DNA from 3 places in the Allobosea sp. 2RAB26 genome. Region 1 is predicted to be linked to each of the others. Evidence: predicted binding sites of a transcription regulator. Region 1 holds the regulator's gene; each other region holds the start of a gene.

Region 1 (3,206 bases):
ACATGGTCAAGGCGGTCGACCGGGCGATGCGGATCGAAGGCATCAGGCTCGTCCACAAGTCAGGTGGAAAATCCGGCACCTTCGATCTCCCGGAAACTGCGCGATGAGCCTCACGCCCGTCCCCGTCGCCCTGAAGGCGCTGATCGACAGCGTTCCGGCACCGACACCATCAGAAACCCTGCCACTCGCACATTGCGCAGGGCGCGTGCTCGCCGCCGACCTGCAGGCGCTTCGGACCCAGCCCCCCTTTGCCAACTCCGCAATGGACGGATACGCCGTTCGCGCAGACGATATTGCGCCGGCAAATGAATTGCGTGTCATCGGCGAATCGGCTGCCGGTCGTTCCTTCTCAGGGATGGTCCGCTCCAATGAGGCTGTTCGCATCTTCACCGGTGCTCCGATTCCGGAGGGCGCCGATACGATCCTGATTCAGGAGAATGCGGACGGCGTCGGCACTGCGACGATCCGCGTGCGCGAGGGCGCCGAGCGCGGCAAGTTCGTTCGTCAGGCAGGATTGGACTTCTCCGAGGGCGAAGTGTTGCTTCTCGCCGGCAGCCGGCTCGACAGTGCGAGCCTCGGCCTCGCGGCAGCCATGGGCCACCCCATGCTCACTGTGCGTCGCAAGCCACTGGTCGCGATCCTCGCGACCGGCGACGAACTTGTCCAGCCCGGCGAGCCGGTTGGACCCGACCAAATCGTCGCGTCCAACAGTTTTGCGCTCGCCGCGCTGGTCGAGCAGGCCGGCGGCACGGCGCTCGATCTCGGGATTGCCCGCGATGATCATGCCGATCTCGCCGACAAGATTGGCCAGGCACGAAAGGCCGATGCCGATGTGCTGATCACCCTCGGAGGAGCCTCGGTAGGTGAGCACGATCTCGTCCAGGCAGCGTTGATCGGTCAAGGCATGGCGCTCGGCTTCTGGAAGATCGCCATGCGGCCGGGCAAGCCGATGATGATGGGCCGCCTCGGCCGCATGGTCGCGCTCGGCCTGCCCGGAAACCCCGTCTCGTCCATCGTCTGCGGGCATCTCTTCGTCGTACCGCTGCTCAGGACCCTCCTGGGCGTACCGGAACCCGAACGCGATCTGAGTGAGCCTGCAATCGTCGGAAGAAATTTGCCGGCAAATGATGAGCGGCGGGACTATATGAGGTCGGAACTGACGCTCACTCCGGAAGGATGGCTGGCAACGCCCTTCGCCAAGCAGGATTCATCGATGCTGGCCACTCTTGCCCGCGCCGACGCGCTGCTCATTCGCGAATCGTTTGCTGCGCCGGCAAACAAAGGCGACAACTGCCGGATCATCCGCCTACGCTGAGCGCGCTTGCGGAACACAACGCGAACCTGTATGGTGTTCGTGCTTTGTTTCGATTCCATACAAAGAGCGCCGGCGGGAACCATGCTGACACGCAAACAGTTCGAACTGCTTCGTTTCATCCAGGAACGCCTGCGCGAGACAGGGGTGCCCCCCTCCTTCGACGAGATGAAGGACGCGCTCGATCTGCGCTCCAAGTCCGGTATCCATCGCCTGATCATGGCGCTGGAGGAGCGCGGGTTCATTCGCCGCCTTCCCAATCGAGCCCGAGCGCTGGAGATCATAAAGCTGCCCGAAGGGGCCGGCGGCCCTCAGGCGACGCGCGGACGGTTCAGCCCCTCCGTCGTCCAGGGGGGGCTTGGCAAGGTCCGGCCGATCGCACCGCCCCCGGACGAAGATGTGCGCTCCACGGTTGCGATTCCGGTCATGGGGCGGATTGCCGCCGGTACACCGATTTCCGCCATCCAGAGCCGCAGCCATAGCGTGGCACTACCTGCCGACATGCTTGGCCCCGGTGAACATTTTGCCCTCGAGGTTCGCGGCGACTCGATGGTGGAAGCCGGCATTCTCGACGGCGATACGGTGGTGATCAAGCGTCAGGACACGGCCAATACCGGGGATATCGTCGTGGCTCTGATCGATGACGAGGAAGCAACGCTGAAGCGACTGCGCAAGCGCGGCTCCTCGATCGCGCTCGAGGCTGCCAATCCCGCCTATGAGACAAGGGTGCTGGGACCGGACCGAGTCAAGATTCAGGGCCGCCTGGTCAACCTGATGCGGCGCTACTGAAGCGGCTCGTGTTCTTCGACAGCCGCCAGCGGCAAAGCCGGCGTGCTTGCAGGCCGCTCCCGCTTGCGGCTCCAGGGACGATCGACACCATCCTGCTCTGATAGATGGGCACGCCAGCCGCCCTTGTTGCCGACAAGGGCGGTCGCGCCATGGCGCGACAATGCCCTGCGGTCGATCAGTCGTGCTGCGCACGGAGCGTTCCACGGAATCGGCGTGATGACGAGATCGGCGCGCCGACAGTCCTCGACGATGGCCAGGCGATCACGTGCAAAGGCAACGCTTCGTCCATCCTTGCTGCGGACGACACAACCCAACGTGTCGCAGGCCGCGCCTTCCCGCAGGCTGTTGTCGTCAGGCCGGCGATTGTCGCCATCTGCGTTCAGCCATTGCTGCAGCACGAAGCGGCTCGGATGCCCCGCCAGGATCATGCGACCATCGCCCCCGCGGACCAGGATGCCGGAACCATCGCGTTCGATCAGGATGTCGGGCCTGTCGGGCTTCGCTGCCACGAGCAGTCCCGCGATCAGGGGGGCGACGGCCAGGAAGCGCAGCGGTGTCGTCCAGAGCGTGATCCAGAGGAGCGCGGCGGCAAAGCATGCGAGCGCCGCGGCCCCGAATGCAGGAATGATCACTGCGGAGTGGTCGAATCCCGCAACCCAGCGCGCGGATTGCAGCACATAATCCGAAGCGACTCCCATGAGCGCCCAAGCCAGCCAATCCAGGCCGAAAGGATAGGCGAGCACGCCGAAGACAGCGGCAGGCATGACGATCAGGGAAACGAAGGGCAAGGCGAGCGCATTGCCGAGCAGACCGAAGGGGTTGAAGGTCTGGAAGTGATAGGCACCGAACGGTGCGGTTGCGACCGTCGCCAGCACGGTCGTGACCGTGAGCCCGACCACCGCGATCCAGATCGGCCGTAGCGGCCAAGGCAGGTTCGCCGGCGCCTCGGACTGGCCGCGATCCTCCCAGCGCTCGGCAAAGGCGATCAGCGCCGCGACAGCGCCAAAGGACATCTGGAAGCTTGGACCAAGCAGCGCGTCGGGCTCGCGCAGCAGAACGATCATCGCAGCGAGAGCCAGATTGCGCATGCTGAGCGCCGGGCGAT
Region 2 (3,206 bases), on a different contig from region 1:
GATGTCGTCCTGACGATCCTGGCCGTGACCTCGCTCAGCTTCCTCGGCCTCGGCATCCAGCCGCCGACACCGGAATGGGGGCTGATGATCTCGGACGGCCGCGAGTTCCTGTTCGACGCCTGGTGGATCGCGACCTGCCCGGGTCTCGCCATCATCTATACCGGTGTGACCTTCGCCCTGATCGGCGAGGGGCTCGACACCGCCTTGCGCCCGAAGGGCTGACCTTTTCCTGCGCGGCCGATGCCTGCGCCATGAGGACATCATGAGCTTCTTTCGCGACGATACAGAACTGCAGCGGATCGGCCGCGCCATCGAGGCCCATGCGTCTTCGATCTATTCCGGACGTGGTGTCCCGCTGGACCAGTTCGCCTATGTCCTGCTGCGCCCTCAGCCTGCTGGTGAGAAACCGGTTGGAGCTGCCCGCCATGCCGACTGGCGGAGCTACCCATGCTCTTTGGTCAAGGTCTTTCACCTCGTCGCGGCGCAGGCGGCCCTCACGGAGGGACGGTTGACCGAGCATGAGGAACTCGACCGCGCGATGCGCGACATGATCCTCTGGTCGTCCAATTCGGCAACGAACTACATCATCGACCTGCTCACCGGCACGACCGGCGACACATTGCTGCAGGGGGAGGCCCTGGCCGACTGGTGCGAGCGCCGCCGGGAGATCAACCGCTTCTTCGCCGGCTTGGGCTGGTCCGAGTTGGTCGGCATCAATCTCGACCAGAAGCTGATGGATGATTTGCGCTACGGCCGCGAGAAAATCGGGCTCGATCTCTCTCCCATCGGCCACAACCGCCTGACGCCGATCGCAATGGCGCGTCTGATGTCAGAGATCTTTTATGGCTCCTCGCTGTTGCCGGAAGCTCGCCTGAAGCGGGTGCGCGACCACCTCATTCGCGACCAGGAAAGTCCCGACCGGGCCCGCGGCGCCTATCAACTGCTCGGATATCTCGGCGGCGGCCTGCCGGACGGTTCGCGGATCTGGTCCAAGGCCGGACGGACCCGCTGGCTGGGCGATGTACGCGCCGAATTTCGCCGTCACGACGCGATGCGCGCCATCCTGCCTGGCGGCGAGGACTTCATCCTGACCGTCTTCACCCAGGGCGAAGCGATCGGAGAGGATGACGGCTTCCTGCCGGGGATTGGTAAGTTGGTTGCAGCCGAGATAGCCGGGATTTGAACGGAATCTTGATGTGCACGGCGACGACCGGCGGTCGGGCGCAACGGAGCGACAGGACCAGCCGCCTCGACGAGGATCAATTTCTGTAGAAAGCGGGGACAGGCCGGGCTATATCAGGCGTTCCTCTTTCGTTCGCGAGACTTCGCCATGACCCGGCGATCCGGCAGCGCCGACCTTCCGCTCCACCATGGCCGCGTGCCCGCCTGGCTCGGTCGGCGCATGACGCAGCTCGGCGCGGTCATCTGCGCGGCGATCATCCATCATTATGGCCGCGACGAGTTGCTGCGGCGGTTGGCGCATCCATTCTGGTTCCAGTCCTTCGGGGCGGTGATGGGAATGGACTGGCACTCGTCGGGTATCACCACCAGCGTGATAGGCGCGCTCAAGCGTGGGCTGGCTCCGCTGTCGGGCGAGCTGGGCCTGCATGTCTGTGGCGGGCGGGGCCGCCATTCGCGCGAGACACCGGCCGAGCTCGAACAGATTGGAGCGAGGGTCGGGTTCGACGGACAGGCGCTCGCCACCGCGAGCCGGCTGGTCGCCAAGGTCGACAGTGCCGCCGTGCAGGACGGCTTCGACCTTTATCTCCATGGCTTCTTCGTCGGGAATGACGGCCATTGGGTCGTGGTGCAGCAGGGCATGAATGGCGATGGCGGCCTCGCCCGGCGCTATCACTGGCAGTCTGAAGGGCTGGGCAGTTTCGTCGAGGCGCCACATGCCGCCATCGATGGCAAGAACCAGGGCAGCATCATCAATCTGACCGACAGGCGCGCCGCCCTCTCCCGCAACGGCCAGATCGATCTGCTGCGCGACATCGGACCGTCGGGGATCGTGAGGGAATTTGCGGCGCTGGAGCGCGACCGGGCGCCGCCGGTCCTGTCGCCGGCGCAGCTTTCCCTACCTCATCTCGTCATGCCGGCACATCACGAGGTCAGGCCCAAGGACGTCATTGCGCGACGGCTCCATGGTGCGCTCGCCGCAGCCGCCGACAGCGCCCCCGCCGATTTCTCGGAATTGCTGCTCGTGCCCGGCGTCGGCGCCCGCACGGTCCGTTCGCTTGCGATGGTCGCGGAAGTGATCCATGGCGCGCCGTGCCGGTTCGCCGATCCTGCGCGCTTCTCTCTCGCCCATGGCGGCAAGGACAGACAGCCGTTCGCCGTGCCCACCAAGGTCTACGACCAGACGATCGCGGTGCTGAAATCCGCCATCGATCGGGCGAAACTCGGTCAGGACGACAGGCTCGCTGCCATCGCACGTCTGGACCGGGAAAGCCGGCGCCTGGAGCGCGTCGTCTCCGGTCCGACGTTGGATGAGTATGTCACGGAGGAGAGACTGCGCTCCGCCGAGTATGGTGGCCGGAGCGTCTTCGGCTGGGAGCGGTCGGACGGTGAAGCGGCACCCGCGCCGCCTGCGAAGGCGAACCCGGCTTGACCGTCAGCCATGGCGCCAGCGCGTCGCCATCGGCATTCCGCCGACGGCGTCTGGCATGCTGACTGGGGGGAGAACAGGACTGCTCTTCATTCGACCGTCCACTGGCAAATGCGAAACCCTCGCGAGCGCTGGCGCATGTCGAGATGAAGATGGTCCTTGTGGGAACTGTCGGCTCCCGGGCCGAGCACGGTGGCGAACCGTTGGCAGACGCTCTTCTGCACCGCGTCGCGCATTGAGCGGGACAGAGGCTCCTGACCCGCGAATGCCACGGCGCGGCCATCCTGCATCAGCAACCCGCCGACATCGAGAGCGTTGCCGCTCGCATGCTCACTGATCGGCGCACCTGTATCGGCGTTTCGTGACCGGCAGGCATATCCGCCGACCCCTGTCAGCTTCGCAAGCCGGGCGTTCTCCTGCCTCGCCAGCGCAGCGAGATCGTCGCGGATCCAGGCGAGAACCTCGAGCGCAAGAGAGCACCGCACGGTGATCGCGCTGTCCAACTCGATCCTGGAACCGTCGGGCATGGTCAAGCGCTGGAACGTCACCGGATCCTCGATCGCACATTCCCCCGTGCTTGCGCCGTTCTGCGAGGGCA
Region 3 (3,206 bases), on a different contig from region 1:
TCTCGCTGTTAGCCTCGTATTGCTCGGCGATCTTCTCCAGCAATGCGGCGCGCTCCGCGATCGGCCTCGCACGCCAGTGCCGGAAGGCCGCCTCCGCCTTGACGATCTTGCTCTCCAACTCCGGCGCGGTCAGTTCGGGATAGGTGGCGATCTCGTCGCCGGTTGCAGGATTGACGCTGCGAAACATGTTGGCTCCTTCGCAAGGGTGCTTCTCGGGGCGCGCTAATCGGATCGGGCAGGAACTCACGCTCCGGCGCGGCCCGCTCCGTCATTTTCGACGAAGCCTCCCGGCCGGGCAGGGGTGGGGCAGATTCCAGCCGAAGTAGACCTCCGTCCTGACGATCCGGCCAGCGCGTACGGCATGCAGCTCGACGTTGCGAAAGCTGCGGCCAGTGATTGGTGAACGTCGCGTTGGCGAGGGGGTTCCCTGCATCTCGTAGGATCGCCGCCTCAAGGGGCTCCGCCCCGCACGCAGATCATCGGGAGGTGGATTCCGCCAGCGAACTGCGAGCGCGGTAGAGCCGCGGGCAGACAAGCTCTCAGGTGTCCTCATTGCCCGGGCCAATAGGCGTCTGTTGCCCGCGCTCCTCTGGCTCGCGTCTGCACACGCCTCGCGTATGAGTTTCGATTGCGGCGAGCGCTGCGTCTAACGAGGAATATGGCCCCGGCGAGAGTGTTGCCATAGTACCCACCGCTCGGCCCGACGGAATTATGCGGAAGCACCCGGACAAGGCCAGCTCGACATGCCCCGCGTTACGGCCGAGCAAGTCGATCAGGTCCCACCTTGTCGAGCTCGATTGCTTGATGATGAGATCCATGAAGGCTTCTCCCCTCCAACGGTCGCCTACCGTTAACAATCCAAGCTCGAACAGGTTGCGCGGACGGTCCGCGGTTTTCGGGTTTACGGGCGCGGGAAGCGATCGCAGTGGCAAGGGTGGTCGCCGGCAGACAGATGCGCGGAGACCCGCAGTGTCTCTGAACAAAAACACAGCCCGTGCGTTCTTTCGCTATCCCATTCACGCCAACGGAGAGGTCCCATGGATTGGAATCGCGTCGAAGGAAACTGGAAGCAGCTCAAGGGCAAGGTGAAAGAGCAGTGGGGCAAACTCACTGACGATGACCTCGACGTGATCGCGGGAAAGCGTGATCAGCTCGAGGGAAAAATCCAGGAGCGATACGGTCTCGCGAAGGATCAGGTTCGGTCGGACGTCGATAACTGGTACGGCCGTCAGACTTGGCAGTAGCTATTGCAGTGAAGAAGCCCCGCCGGCCTGAGCCGACGGGGCACCCACTCGATGATCCTCTAATGCCGAGAGTGCGTCATTTTGCTTGCGGACGACGCGCATTTTGCCGGAACGAACCTTGGGGCAGGTCCATCCAATCGTTTGAGGCCACTGGCTGAGGTTGGGGCGAGTCGTGGAGGTCCGCTATGTCTCTGACATTTGAAGCCGACCCGGTGGACGCACCGGTGACCGCCGCGGATTATTCGGGTGATCCGCGTATCCAGAGAATTGCTAGGGCGATGTGTCGCGCCGCGCGGATAGACCCCGACCAGCCAGCCGGAGGGGTTGCGATCTTCAAGGTCATGCACTGCCAAGTCGGACGGTCGGAGAATGATCCGGCATGGACGTTGTTTCAGCGTCAGGCTGAACTCTTTGTCGCCATGAACCCGGATGTGGTCGGACCACTCTGATCCGTCAGCGAGGCGGCTATCGCATTGATGCCCTCATCTTGACTCCCGGGCATTGAAGTAGGAACAAAAGAGGAACATGGCGGCCCGCCCATTTTCAGAGGACACCAACAATTGTGCGGCCCGAGCTCGCCATACACTCTCTGCGCGCGCAGATCGCAAGGATCGAAGGCACGAACCGGCGCGCGAAATCGGTGCTTCCTTTCGGAATCGCCGAGGTGGACTCGCGCCTCCCCGGCGGCGGATTGGCGCTCGGGGCGCTGCATGAAGTGGCTGGCGGCGGCAACGGTGCGATCGACGGTGCCGCGGCCGCGCTGTTCAGCGCGGGGGTCGCAGCCCGCACCCGGGGGAGGGTCCTGTGGTGCATCACGCGGCCGGATCTCTTCGCGCCCGCCATCGCGCAAGCGGGACTAGCCGCCGATCGGGTGATCTATGTGGAAGCCTGCGACGACAAGACCGTGCTTTCCTGCATGGAGGAAGGGCTGCGGCACGGTGGGCTTGGATCCGTCGTCGGGGAAGTTGCCCGCCTATCCATGACCGCCTCTCGTCGGCTGCAACTGGCCGCGGAGGGGACCGGGTCGGTCGGAATTGCCCTTCGCCGTTGGCGGCGTCAGACGGAGGCCGCCGATTTCGGTCAGCCAACAGCCGCCATGACGCGCTGGCGCGTCTCGGTGATGCCATCCTCAGCGCTGCCGGTCCCCGGCGTCGGTCGGCCTCGCTGGCTGGTCGAGCTCATCCGGGCCCGCGCCGGCGATAGTGCAGATTTCGAGTTGGAGGCGTGCGATGACACGGGTTGTCTCACTCTTCCTGCCGACCTGGTCCACCGACCGGGCGCGGCGGAAGGCTGGCGACGCAGCGCCTCCGCCTGAGGTGCCGCTCGTCCTGATCGAACGCGACGGAAACAGGCGAGTGGTGCTGGGAGCGGATGCTGCGGCTCAGGCCGCCGGTCTTTGCATCGGCATGCCCGCGACAAAGGCGCAGGTACTCGTTCCGGGTCTGATCGTCGAGGATGCCGATCCAGCCGCTGACGCCGAAGGACTCGATCGGCTGGCTGTCTGGATTCTGGAGCGTATCGCACCGGTCGTCGCACCCGATCCGCCGGACGGCATCGTCATCGACTCGACCGGGGCGGACCATTTACACGGCGGCGAGAACGCTATGCTCGACGGGGTGATCGGTCGCCTTGCCATGTCGGGGATCGTGGCTCGGGCGGCGATCGCTGATACGTGGGGCGCCGCTCACGCACTGGCTCGTTACAGGACACGTTCGACGATCGTCGCCGCTCCAGGGCATGAACCATCCATCATCGCTCCGTTGCCGCTGGAGGCCCTGCGGCTTCCGTCCTCGGTTAGTGCCGGGCTGCGCACCTTGGGCTTCGAGCGGATCGGTGACTTGCTGGCGCAGCCGCGGGCTCCTCTGGCTCTGCGCTTTGGTCCGGAGCTTGGCCGCCGCATCGACCAGGCGCTTGGAGACCTCGCCGAGCCGATCAAGGCCATTCGGCCGCCCGACCTGATCG

The links. Region 1 encodes LexA, which represses DNA repair genes until DNA is damaged. Its sites were predicted from a motif close to TGTTCNNNNTGTGTTCNG; they were not measured.
Region 2: AB4118_RS25695 (DUF763 domain-containing protein) is a predicted target of LexA. The motif match lies at 1,302-1,319, and genes of this name have one in related genera.
Region 3: AB4118_RS28810 (ImuA family protein) is a predicted target of LexA. The motif match lies at 1,753-1,770, and genes of this name have one in related genera.

Annotation. Positions count from the first base shown of each region.
Region 1 covers NZ_JBFRGS010000012.1:74,706-77,911, forward strand. The annotation lists gene moaC (cyclic pyranopterin monophosphate synthase MoaC) at 1-107, shown strand, start outside; gene AB4118_RS22305 (molybdopterin molybdotransferase MoeA) at 104-1,315, shown strand; gene lexA (transcriptional repressor LexA) at 1,397-2,101, shown strand; gene AB4118_RS22315 (ComEC/Rec2 family competence protein) at 2,095-3,206, opposite strand, start outside.
Region 2 covers NZ_JBFRGS010000016.1:33,938-37,143, reverse strand. The annotation lists gene AB4118_RS25705 (ABC transporter permease) at 1-222, shown strand, start outside; gene AB4118_RS25700 (serine hydrolase) at 263-1,183, shown strand; gene AB4118_RS25695 (DUF763 domain-containing protein) at 1,331-2,611, shown strand; gene AB4118_RS25690 (extensin-like domain-containing protein) at 2,698-3,206, opposite strand, start outside.
Region 3 covers NZ_JBFRGS010000021.1:13,956-17,161, reverse strand. The annotation lists gene AB4118_RS28825 (NAD-dependent succinate-semialdehyde dehydrogenase) at 1-187, opposite strand, end outside; gene AB4118_RS28820 (CsbD family protein) at 1,038-1,244, shown strand; gene AB4118_RS28815 (hypothetical protein) at 1,430-1,693, shown strand; gene AB4118_RS28810 (ImuA family protein) at 1,807-2,559, shown strand; gene AB4118_RS28805 (DUF6504 family protein) at 2,474-3,206, shown strand, end outside.